3 regions of the Bacillus sp. JJ1609 genome follow, and region 3 is predicted to be linked to each of the others. Evidence: riboswitches for the same ligand, from Rfam matches in the RefSeq annotation. Region 3 holds a riboswitch; each other region holds the start of a gene.
What was found. Region 3 has a riboswitch for thiamine pyrophosphate ahead of thiT (energy-coupled thiamine transporter ThiT). Riboswitches for the same ligand answer to the same signal wherever they lie in the genome.

Region 1 (4,231 bases), on a different contig from region 3:
TTCGTTTCCCCTCTCAATCAATCTATATATCTAAGATAACGCAGATACCAAATCCCACCAATGCCCCACAGAATTAAATCCACCTAAGACCACAGACCGATTTAACACATTAAAGCACTGGGGGTCAGACCCCCAGTGCGGTTATGCGTTAAAGTGCCGGGGGTCTGACCCCCGGCGCGGTGGTGTGTTAAAGTGTTATGCTTTGGCTTCGAATAGTTTGGCTATTTCGACGATTGTTTCTACGGATTTCAGCATGTTGTCGACTGAGATGTATTCGAATCGGCCGTGGAAGTTTTCGCCTCCTGTGAAGATGTTTGGTGTAGGCAGCCCCATATAACTTAGCTGGGAGCCGTCTGTACCGCCGCGGATTGGCTTCACGATCGGCTTGATGCCGAGGTTTTCCATCGCTTCGTATGCAATGTCGACGATTTCCTTAACTGGCTCGATTTTATCCTTCATATTATAGTACTGATCATTCAATTCCAGGTGGACGCGGCCTTCACCGTACTTATCCTTCAGTTCGCTAGCGATATTCTCGAACAAATTCTTTCGAGCCTGAAAGCTGTCACTGTGGAAGTCGCGGATGATATATTGCAGTTTCGTTTCTTCAACATCGCCAGTAATGGAGCTTAAATGGAAGAAGCCTTCATATCCTTCCGTATGTTCTGGAGCTTCTTCTGCCGGCAGCATGCTGTGGAATTCCATCGCGAGTTTCGCGGAGTTGACCATTTTTCCTTTTGCTGTACCCGGGTGTACATTCTTCCCTTTAAACGTTAGCTTCGCACCTGCTGCATTAAAACTTTCATACTCCAGTTCGCCAAGCGGGCCGCCATCGATCGTATAAGCGAATTTAGCATTAAACGCTGCTACATCAAATTTATGAGGTCCTCTGCCGATTTCTTCATCAGGTGTAAAAGCAACCCTGATCTTGCCATGCTTAATTTCTGGATGCTTAATCAAATAAGCCATCGCAGTCATGATTTCAGCAATGCCAGCTTTATTGTCGGCTCCAAGAAGGGTAGTGCCATCCGTAGTGATCAATGTGTGCCCTTTATATTGCGGAAGCTCTGGGAAATCCTCAGGTGATAGAACTATATCCTGCTCTTTATTCAGGACAATTGCATCGCCGTTAAAATTTTCGATGACCTGTGGATTGACGTTCTTTCCAGTAAAATCAGTCGCTGTATCAACGTGAGCAAGAAAGCCGATCGTCGGTACATCTTTATCTGTAGTGGCAGGAAGCGTGGCCATCACATAACCGTTCTCGTCAATCGTGACGTCCTCCATGCCGATCGTTTTCAATTCTTCCACAAGCATATTGGCAAGCGTTAACTGGCCTTCAGTCGAAGGGCAGCTTTCACTGTTTTCATTTGATTGCGTATCTACTTTTACATAAGAAGTAAATCTTTCAATAATCTCGTTTTTCAATTCCCTTCATCTCCCATTCTTGAGTATATTTTCATATTATCATATATCTGATTGAACACAATTTGTATTGGGTTATAAAAATTGTTCTTAAAAATAATAAAATCAAATCCCTTTACATATATAAATGTTAAGGCTACTATGAAATTAATTAAATATTCGTTGTACTACTAGGGGAGCCCTGTGTTGGGCTGAGAGGAAAACATTAGTTTTTTGACCCTTTGGACCTGATCTGGGTAATACCAGCGTAGGAAAGTAGTGAGAGATGTTTTTTTCCCTTACATTGCTTTTAAGCCAGGTCCTATTATGGATCTGGCTTTTTTATGTTTTGGCTGTGTTAAATATCAACAGTCTAATTTAACAAAGCCTTATTTTAAGGAGGTTAAAAAAATGGAATTAAAAAATCAAGTAGTTCTAGTAACTGGCGGCAGCAGAGGATTGGGTGCAGAAACGGTTAAGGCTTTTGCAAGAGAAGGCGCGAGAGTCGTAATCAACTATTTTCAAAGCGAGGAAAAAGCAAGGCAGCTAGCCGAACAAATTGGGGATGCCGCACTAGCTGTCCAGGCGGATGTGAGGGATTCCGAACAGGTTCAAAACATGTTCTTGCAGGCAAAGGAGCACTTTGGAACACCGATTACCACCGTGGTAAATAACGCTCTAGTCAGCTTCAAGTTCGACCCTGTTACGAATAAGGATGCCTTTTCCGTCGGCTGGGAGGATTACCATGCTCAGCTTGAAGGTGCCATCAGAGGAGCGTTGAATACCATCCAGTCCGGACTTCCTGATATGAAAACATGCCAGTTTGGGAGAATCATAAACATTGGCACAAACCTATTCCAGAACCCTGTTGTCGCCTATCATGACTATACGACGAGCAAAGCGGCCTTACTTGGTTTTACCAGAAATATGGCGAATGATCTTGGCAAATATGGCATCACCGTCAATATGGTTTCGGGCGGTTTGCTAAAAACAACAGACGCAAGCTCCGCTACTTCTGAGGAGGTTTTCCAGTTGATCCAGTCATCGACCCCCCTTAGAAAAGTAACGGACCCAGCTGAAGCTGCAAATGCAGTTGTATTTTTTGCATCTCCATGGGGGCGAGCGGTTACGGGGCAAAACCTTGTAGTTGATGGCGGACTTGTCATGGACTAAGAGAATTGGAAATAGAAGAACAAGAAGTTAAAAGGAAGTCCCTAGTTTTAAATTACGTTGCACTTAGAGGTTAGTTCGCAGTAATCAAAAGGAGGAATTGTCATGGAAAAATCAGAGGTCGTTAGTTTGCTAAAAAAGGTACGCACCCAAAAACCGCTGATTCATAACATCACGAATGTCGTTGTCACCAATTTCACCGCCAATGGCTTGCTTGCGCTGGGGGCATCGCCAGTCATGGCTTATGCTGCTGAAGAAGTTGCCGAAATGGCCGCAATGGCAGGGAGTCTTGTGCTAAATATCGGAACCTTGAATTCGACAGTGGTTGAGTCGATGCTGATTGCCGGAAAAGCAGCAAATGAGCATGGAGTGCCTGTCATTCTTGATCCGGTCGGCGCAGGGGCCACGGCTTATCGTACTGAAACTGCTTTGAAGCTTATGGAAGAATTGGAGATTTCGATTATCAGAGGAAATGCAGCCGAGATCGCAAATGTGGCCGGTGAAAAATGGGATATTCACGGCGTGGACGCTGGCGAGGCAGTTGGGGATGTCATCGAGCTTGCTGTTTCTGCCGCGAAAAAATTGAATACAGTCGTTGCGCTAACTGGAAAAGATGACATCATCACCGACGGAAAGCTGACATTCATTGTCCATAACGGACATCCGATCCTTACAAAGGTAACCGGTACTGGCTGCCTGCTAACTTCAGTCATTGGCGCGATTGCGGCAGTCGAAAAAAACCCGCTCACTGCAGCAGCTGCAGCAATTGTCATCTATGGGGTAGCAGCAGAAAGAGCAGCAGAAAAATCTGCAGAAAAGGGAACTGGCAGCTTCCAAGTAGAGTTTCTAGATCAACTGTACAAAGTAAACGAAGATGACATCCTAAACTATAGTTCTTTTACCAAAAGGGGGACAAAAGAAAATGTTTAAAGCTCTGACAATCGCAGGATCTGATAGCGGCGGCGGGGCAGGCATACAGGCTGATCTGAAAACATTTCAGGAACTGAAGGTATTTGGCATGTCTGCGCTGACAGCAGTAACAGCCCAGAACACTCTTGGCGTCCAGGGCGTTTACCCGATGGAGCCAGAAGCTGTCGCAAAACAGATTCAATCAGTAGGGGAAGACATTGGCGTTGATGCATTGAAAACTGGGATGCTTTTCAATGCCGAAATTATTGAAGCTGTCTCTGGAAAAATAAAGCAATTCCGCTGGGATAAGGTCGTTGTCGATCCAGTGATGATTGCGAAGGGCGGAGCACCTCTTCTTCAGCAGGAAGCTGTATCGGCAATGAAAAAGTATCTGCTGCCTGTTTGCTTAGTGGTTACCCCTAATATTCCGGAGGCAGAAGTCCTGACAGGTATGTCGATTAAAATCATCGATGACAAAAAGGAAGCTGCCAGAAGGATTCATGCAAACGGAGCAAAATATGTGGTCATTAAAGGCGGTCATGATGATAATCCGAAAGAATCTGTTGACTTGCTTTTTGACGGCACAGAATTTGAAATATTTTCGAGACCAAGAATGAATACAAGAAACACTCACGGAACCGGCTGCACGTTTTCAGCAGCGATTGCCGCCCAGCTTGCGAAGGGAGCTGCTGTGTATGAAGCGGTATCTGTGGCGAAGGAATTCATTCAGGCCGCGATCGCGGAGCCG
Region 2 (4,231 bases), on a different contig from region 3:
TTAATCATCATCTTTTCAATTAACATGATGATACTGTAGAACAGCATGCTAAAAAATATGATGATGAAAATCGCAATAAACACACGATCTGTTCGAAACGCAGATGACGATAAGGTCATGAATACACCAATTCCTTTTTCCGCTCCGAGCCATTCAGAAATAACGGCTCCCATTACACTGTAAGTAGCCGCGATTTTCAAACCTGAAAAAAGTGGCGGAAGTGCATTTGGAAGCTCTACCTTCGTGAAGGTTTGAAATGCAGAAGCACCTGACATTCTCATATAATGCTTAAGATCTGCAGGGACATTCTTAAACCCATCTAACGAAGCAACCGTAACTGGGAAAAAACAAACTAAAATAATGATAATCAATTTCGGCATAAAACCAAATCCAAACCAAATCACTAATAATGGAGCCAATACGATTATTGGTACATTCTGCGATAATATTAATAAGGGGTAAATTGCGTTCCGCAACGAAGGAACTAAGTGCAGCATTACCGCAATCAGGAAACCAATCACTGACCCGAGCAAAAGCCCGGCGATTGACAATTGCAATGTTGCCGCGATATCGGGTAAAAATAATGAATAACTCGCCATGGCTTCTTCAACTATGACCGAGGGGGCGGGTAATAGCCATTCAGGGATGCTGTTAAATCGGGTAATCCCTTCCCAAAACAAGAAGAAAAGGAGGAGAACCAAAAATGGTCTCCAACCCTTATTCCAGATTGATTTCATTAGCGGTACTTCTCCGTCAGTGTATTCATTGTAATTCCAGTTGGCTGATACAGGATTTTCACCTGTGAGATCACATTAGGTGAGCCTAATCCCACCATTTTTTTATTCATCTCCGCAATCACCGACAACAGTGTTTCAAGCTCACCTTCCATTGTCGTTTCCAGAGGATGGACTTCATATATCACTCCAGGTTGATCAATAATACTAATTGCCTCATCTACTAAACGAATAACTTCCTCTGTTGAAGAAGCCTTTGGGATAATTTGTACACTTACAAGTGCATTCGCCATTGTTCATTTCCTCCCTATTCTGGTAAAAACTCATTTGTATAGGCTTTTTCAGCATCCAATTCCTTTTCCAGAAGACCATTTTCAAACATCCATTCACTGTAATTCTTCCAAACCTCCAGCTTTTGTTCACCCCAGTGATCAGCATCATCTTGATACTTTGGAGATAGCCATTCCTGGCTTTTCTTAACCAGATCTTCGTCCAGATCAGGTACGGCCTTGATCAGGATATCAGCACTTTCAGATGGATGATCAATCGCGAATTGATATCCTTCAGTGAGCGCTGCCATGAATGCCTTAATGGTTTTCGGGTCATTCTCAATCATCTTTTCATTTGTGCTGATGACCGGTGTATAATAATCAAGCTTCTTCGAGTAATCTGTTAAATACACCATATTGATTGGTTCATTTCTTAGCTCTGCTTCTACACCTGTCCACCCATAATAAATCCAGGCAAAATCAATATCCCTTTTTACCGCTGTGAAAAAGTCTGAATCGCCCATATTAACAATTTTCACTTTTTCTATATCAGCATTTTCCTGTTTCATTATCGAGTTGATCACTTCTTTTTCAATGGGTGAACCCCAGCCTCCATACGTTTTGCCAGCAAAGTCCTTTGGTGAAACTATGTTTTTGGCTTTCGGAGAAGCAAAGCCTGAAGTGTTATGCTGAATAACAGCTGCCAGCGATACTAGAGGAATTCCCTGTATCCTTGCCTGGGTAATCCCCTCCTGATAACTTACACCAAACTCAGCCTTCCCTGATGCAACCAGCTGGTCAGCTCCCGCTTCACCAGGTAAAAGAATATCTACATCCAATCCATGCTTTTTGAAGTATCCTTTTTCCTTTGCTACGTAGATTCCTGTATGATTCGTATTTGGAGTCCAGTCAAGCACAATGGATACCTTTTTCAGTGAGCCCTTTTCCTTGGCTGTCGGTTCACTCGATGAACAGCCGGCAAGACTCCAGATTAATAAAAACCCAGAAAACAAAATTAATAGCTTCTTCACGATTCTCCCTCTTCCCGTTTTTACTTGACAATGAAGTTGGAAAAGAAGGCTTTAATGAAACAGAAAAATGCGCTCGGGGAATCCCAAGCGCATGAAAAAATCCATAATAAACGAAAAAACGTCTATCAGAAGATGTTCCCTACGCTGGTACTAACCAGATCAGGTTAAAAGGGTCAGCATCTTTGGACACTTTCTCAGCCGGCACCACCGGCTCCCCTACATTTCCAATTCTCCAATTGTCAATTCTACTATATATAAAGTTTTTTGATTCGTCTAGGAAAATAAAAATAGCTTATTTAGAATTCCACAAGAATTCCTCAACCAAGATAGTATTTTAAAAATCAACCCAAAATTTGAAGGGATTGAATAGCCAATTATCTGCTTCCCACATTTCAGAATAGATGAAAATTCCTATGTAAAAAAAAGCGTGAATCCCATTTCGAGGAATTCACGCTTCTCATAAAAGTATGATTCCTACTGGGTTCGAACCAGCGACCTCTACCCTGTCAAGGTAGCGCTCTCCCAGCTGAGCTAAGGAATCGTTATTCTGTTTGTCCTTATTAGCGAGGACATTTATTAATATATAATGTTATGATTCTAATGTCAATATAATTTTCCAAATCAGACATATAGTACGATTATCGTTTCTCATAAAGCTCGATGACGGTTCCAGCTGATTTTAGTCGATAAAAAACCGAACTAAACTTTTTCATTCTTAAAAAGGCCGCGCCCGATGAAGTTCGCTGTCACTGGCTGCTTCCCAATCTCCCTTGCCCATACTGAAATTTGCCCGATGTGGTGTATTTCATGTGCAAGAGTATGTCTCATAATCTCACCCCAGGTGAAGGTAACGCTGCTGCCATCTGACTGTGGAAGCTGTAAGATTCGGTTTTCCATCTCATCATTCCAGGCAAGAACGAACTCTTTTACCTCGGCTTTAAATTTGGCATCCAATCCCTTCACCTTATCCAAGGTATTATAAAGCTCAAAGTTCTCCTGGAAATCATCTTTTCCCTGAAGCAAGCGAATCCAGCTCCATTCCACGTCAATAATATGAAAAAGGGTCTGTAATATACCTCCCACTCCTCCTGTCCGGGAAGCGTGCAGCTCTTCCTCATTAACTCCTTCACACCACTTATACCAATCATCCCGGACTGCCCAATTGTAGTGAAACATCATTTTCATTCAGCATCCCCCTCTAAATCTCCCTTATTGCTTTGATTACACTATTAATATATTCATCCTCATGCGGGACAAATTGATCTTTTACTACCTTCAATACCAGAGGCTGCTTTTGTCCATCGCGGTTTAGTGTAAAACCCTCTGCCTCCAATTCCATCACTTCTCCAAACCAGAGCTTTTCAAAAAGATCCAGACTGGTCCTTATTATTCCTGAGACTTCCTCTTTTTGCAGGCTGTATTTCTCGTAAGGGACATGTTTGTTATACACATACACATGGCACATTTCTTTATCGATAAAATTTGAACTAACGAGTGAAGCCTTGATTGTACCCACGGAAAATAATTCTTCCATTTCAATGTCTATTCCCAGCTCTTCCTTAACCTCTCTTAAACCATCAAAAGCATCTTCATTTGCTAAAAGATGGCCAGCAGCAGTGATATCCAATAGATTTGGATAATCCTTTTTAACAGAACTACGGATTTGGAAATAAATAATGTCCTCTCCAGCTATCCTCTCAGTAAACCAGCAGTGAAAGGTCTCATGCCAATGTCCTTCTATATGTACTATAGACCTTGGTGCAGTGCCTATTTCCTTACCTTGCTCATCAAATATTCTCAGCAATTCAGTTTCCATAATCCATACCTCCATTTTATAAAAATTATACCATTTTTCCCTGAAAATAAAACGAACATTAGTTCCTATTTTATTGAATAAAGAACGAATGTTCGGGTATAATGTAAATATAAATACTAAGGGGTGAAAACATGAATCGTCTGCTTACAAAGTCACTTAGTGACAATCAGCCAGTTGAAATGATATACCTGGCGGCGAACAACGAAATTACGCATCGTAAAATCATTGTGAAAGAACTGCATGGAAGCTATTTCAAAGCGTTTTGTTTCCTTCGCAATGATAACCGCCTTTTCAAGTTTGAAAATGTTCTTTCTGTAATGCCGGAAAAACAAAGGTTCAGAAAAACAAGCTAAAAAAGAAGCCCCCAATGCGAGGACTCCT
Region 3 (4,231 bases):
ATTTACCTGTCACCATTTCAGCGAGCTCATCGCAGCCTTTGCCAGTCCTTGCCACTACTGGAGCTACTGTCACACCCAGTGCTTCAGAAAGTTTATCAATATCAATTTTTATGCCGCGGTTTTTAGCGACATCCAGCATATTCAACCCAATAATGACAGGAGCGCCATATTCCATAAGCTGGAGGGTTAGGTGGAGATTTCGTCTTAACTGAGAAGCATCAAGGATATTAAGCAATTTTTGAATCGGCTCGTTCAGAAAAAAATTCGTGACGACTCCTTCATCCTTCGAGAGTGGATTAAGTGTGTAGACACCTGGAAGATCAATCAGCTGATCTTTGCTATTTTTAAATATACCTATTTTTTTCTCAACGGTTACACCGCTCCAATTGCCAACATATTCATATGAACCTGTTAAATTATTAAATAGTGAAGTTTTGCCTGTATTGGGATTCCCAATGAGCGCAATGTTCATCATACTCGCTCCACTTCGATTCTATGTGCTTCTTTCCTGCGGATTCCGATGCATTGGCCGCAGGACTCGACCATCACTGGACCGCCAAAGGGAAGGATGCACTTCACGCATACTTCAGCACCCTCCGCAATTCCTAAATCCAGTAATCTTCTCCTGACAAATTTGTCAGCACCAGCAATATTCAAGATCCGGCCCTTTTCTCCAGCCTTAAGTTTTCCCAGCATCGCCATCACCTTTTTTTGTAGATTGAAAGTTTAATAATAATATAATTGAGAATGATTCTCTTTATTATTTAATTTTGTTCCAGTGGAATAATAAATAACATTTAATTGAGAATGATTATCTTTATTTAATCAATATGAAAGAATTACAACTGTGACATAAATCACAAATAGAAATTTAATTGATGTTTTTAATAAAATCTCCACATGATTGACAATATTTTTTAAAGCTGTTAAATTTCGTCCCAAAATGATTATATACCCTAATTGGTATATAAATAAATACAAAAAGAAGAGCTTTTCAGCTCTCCTCACTTTTTACATTGTTTTTTTACTTACATTTGCAAATTGAACCATTCTTGACGGTGCTGCGCTAATAACAAGAATGACGACAATCGCACTTAAAATCATGCTTGGGAGCATATAAGTGCCATTATAAATAAAGGAATATAGCCATGCTGACTGTCCTTCAGGTGCATAGCTTCCGAAGAAAATCCATCCGGAAAGAAAATGTGAAATAAAACGAAGCGCACTGCCAATAAAGGTACCTGCTATGACAAGAGCCATCCATTTTTTCTTGTTCCCCTCTTGCATGCTGGCTTTTACTTGGGATGCGAATATTCCTGCCAATCCCAACAAAGCAAAGGCAACGAGATAATCAAGTATTCCCTGTACCGGATGATAAATTTGTGACATTCCAAGAATAAATTGTAAAAGTCCAAATAAAAAGCCTGTAAGAACTCCACCCTTAACTCCCCAGCGGAATGCCATTAGGAAAACAGGTACCATCGCAATTGATACCGATCCGCCTTGTGGCCAAATCCTTGAAAATAAAAATCCTGAAAATAAATCCAGCAAATAAGCCAGAGCGGAAAATACTGCAACTTCCACTAAAAATAAAGTTTGTTTTTGTTTCATCATTGTTCCTCCTTCTTTTCAGAATGAGGTCCGTTTCCAACACGCCTTTTCTGCTTCAGAAACAAAAAAAGCAATCAGGGGATCGATATAGGATTCCCATGATTGCTTTCCTATCGCATCCACATTCCTACGCTAGCATTAACTAACAGGTTCAAAGGGTAAGAACTCGGGCGCTCACTCTCAGCTGCAATTTGCAGCTCCCCTTGTGGTCATATTTAATTTCTCACCTATGAATATACTATTTCTCATTGTTAATAACAAGTAAAATCTTTTTATTAAAGGCTCTGTTAAACTTGTCTGTTGATTTCCGCTCCTGGCACTCGCTTTCCGCGGAAGAAGTATGAAAAAGCTCAAGAGCCAGCTTTTTCAAGGACAAATTCTTCTAGGGGCGTCAGGTGAGCCTCCTCGTCGCTTTGCTCCTGCGGGGTTAAATGGTCCTTCTGACGGATCATTTCAACCTAGGTCTCACCTTGGCCGCTGATCCCGCAGGAGTCGAGTGCCCTCCGCTCCAATCAACAGGTGCTTATAATTAACATTGAACTACAACAGAGCCTTAGTAAAATTCAGTTAAACCAGGTAAATTAGCGCGGTAATGTCGAATATCTATATAGACAAAAATTCCTTTCATATGATAAAAAACTCGGTCTTTTGTCACATTTTTGCCTGTTCGACGCGTTTCTCCGCATCTTCTTATTATTCGACAAAGGGATTTACGATTTTTCAACGAATGTTTTAGAAACGGAAAAGTTAAACTGGGGGACTTAAAAAAATGCTGCCAATAACACAAAACCGATTGCTTAGCTTCCTGACTAGTGAAAAAGAAAATCTGATTGCCGAATGGAATGAAAATTTAATCGTATCTGAAGACGATCCATATAAACAAAAAATAAATAAGAATGCCGAAGATATGTACGCAATTATCATCGCGGTCTTTACAAAAACGAATGAAGAGCTTGATGAACATCTTCAAAAAATAGCCTTTACCGTAGGAGAGGAACGAGTACGCTCTGATATCAATATTGGAGATTTTGTATATAACGTGAACTCCGGGCGTTCTGTCATTTACAAGCATTTGCACAAACTGAATGTGGAATGGGAGGAACTTCAAGGCACTATTAATAGAATCAACTACTGTTTTGATACTTTTCTTTATTACGCAGTATCCTATTATAATGAACAAAAAAATAAAATCATCGAGGAAAAAAACGAATTCATTGATTCAACACATAAGGACAGATTGACCTTGCTTGGACAAATGACCTCGAGTTTTATTCATGAATTCCGAAACCCATTAACTTCGATTCAGGGATTTATCCAGCTTTTAAAATCAGACCATCCCGAAATGAAGTATCTGGATATTATCTCCAGTGAATTAGAACAATTGAATTTCCGCATTTCCCAATTTCTACTTTTATCGAAAAAAGAACTGATTGGTAAAGAGAAAAATCTATTCTCCTTGAACAAGATGATCGATGAAGTATTAAATTTCCTTTATCCAAGCATCTTAGATACAAATGTCAGGATTGTAAAGAATGTCGCAGATGACATGGAATTATTCGGTTATGCGGATGAAATCAGACAGGTACTCATCAACATTATCTTTAACGCCATTGATGTTTTAAGCCAATACCGTGAGGATCCAAAGATTGAAATCAAGGGATTTTTTGTGAATGACACTCATATAAAATTAGAGATTGCCAATAACGGGCCTGTAATTCCTGACAATTTACTGAAGACGATATTCGAACCTTTTGTAACAACAAAAACCCTTGGAACCGGCTTGGGTCTTTTCGTCTGCAGGGAAATTATTGAAAAGCATAAAGGGATTCTTGCATGTTCATCAGAACCTGAAAAAACATCATTTATTATTTTGCTGCCACTCACCGGTAATGAAAGCTAATAATCTTATAAAAGCATAAATGAAAGTGAAGTGTGACTTCTGCTAAAGAGGTTCCAAACAAAAATAACCTTGATCACAACCTCAATAAAAGCCCGTCCTTTATAAAAAAGGAACGGGCTTTTTAGGTCATCGTATTATTCTGTATATTCTAATGAACGTTTTTCATTCATCCTTTTCACTCTAAGTTTTTCACTCTTTACTGCATGCTTCTTTTCTGATTCAGCCACAATGACTGCACATGCTGCGTCACCTGTAATGTTGACAGCTGTACGCGCCATATCAAGCAGACGGTCAATACCGAGAATCAACCCAATACCCTCAACAGGCAATCCGACAGACTGCAGAACCATTGCAAGCATGATCAACCCTACTCCTGGGACACCCGCAGTACCAATGCTTGCAAGGACCGCTGTTATTACAACTGTTCCAAGTTCAGCAAGTGTTAGGTCTACTCCATACACCTGAGCAATAAAGATTGTTGCAACCCCCTGCATGATTGCCGTGCCATCCATATTAATCGTCGCACCCAACGGCTGTACGAAACTGCTGACTGATTCTGGAACACGAAGATTCTTTTGAGCCGTTTCCATCGAAACTGGCAAGGTAGCATTACTGCTTGAGGTACTGAAAGCTACACCCATTGCTGGAGAGAAACCTTTGAAGAACCAGAAAGGGTTTTTACGCGCAAGGAAATATACACTTGATCCATAAGTTAAAAGA

Region 1: another riboswitch for thiamine pyrophosphate. It lies ahead of V7654_RS19850 (3-oxoacyl-ACP reductase); the one in region 3 lies ahead of thiT (energy-coupled thiamine transporter ThiT).
Region 2: another riboswitch for thiamine pyrophosphate. It lies ahead of V7654_RS19070 (ABC transporter substrate-binding protein); the one in region 3 lies ahead of thiT (energy-coupled thiamine transporter ThiT).

Annotation. Positions count from the first base shown of each region.
Region 1 covers NZ_JBALSS010000028.1:55,305-59,535, reverse strand. The annotation lists gene pepT (peptidase T) at 196-1,428, opposite strand; TPP riboswitch at 1,588-1,696, shown strand; gene V7654_RS19850 (3-oxoacyl-ACP reductase) at 1,816-2,577, shown strand; gene thiM (hydroxyethylthiazole kinase) at 2,680-3,504, shown strand; gene thiD (bifunctional hydroxymethylpyrimidine kinase/phosphomethylpyrimidine kinase) at 3,497-4,231, shown strand, end outside.
Region 2 covers NZ_JBALSS010000027.1:5,817-10,047, reverse strand. The annotation lists gene V7654_RS19080 (ABC transporter permease) at 1-737, opposite strand, end outside; gene V7654_RS19075 (thiamine-binding protein) at 737-1,027, opposite strand; gene V7654_RS19070 (ABC transporter substrate-binding protein) at 1,042-2,034, opposite strand; TPP riboswitch at 2,154-2,262, opposite strand; tRNA gene V7654_RS19065 (tRNA-Val) at 2,503-2,575, opposite strand; gene V7654_RS19060 (DinB family protein) at 2,734-3,219, opposite strand; gene V7654_RS19055 (NUDIX hydrolase) at 3,233-3,850, opposite strand; gene V7654_RS19050 (hypothetical protein) at 3,982-4,203, shown strand.
Region 3 covers NZ_JBALSS010000008.1:202,905-207,135, forward strand. The annotation lists gene feoB (ferrous iron transport protein B) at 1-472, opposite strand, end outside; gene V7654_RS09750 (FeoA family protein) at 472-696, opposite strand; gene thiT (energy-coupled thiamine transporter ThiT) at 1,012-1,611, opposite strand; TPP riboswitch at 1,719-1,825, opposite strand; gene V7654_RS09760 (histidine kinase N-terminal domain-containing protein) at 2,381-3,511, shown strand; gene V7654_RS09765 (dicarboxylate/amino acid:cation symporter) at 3,646-4,231, opposite strand, start outside.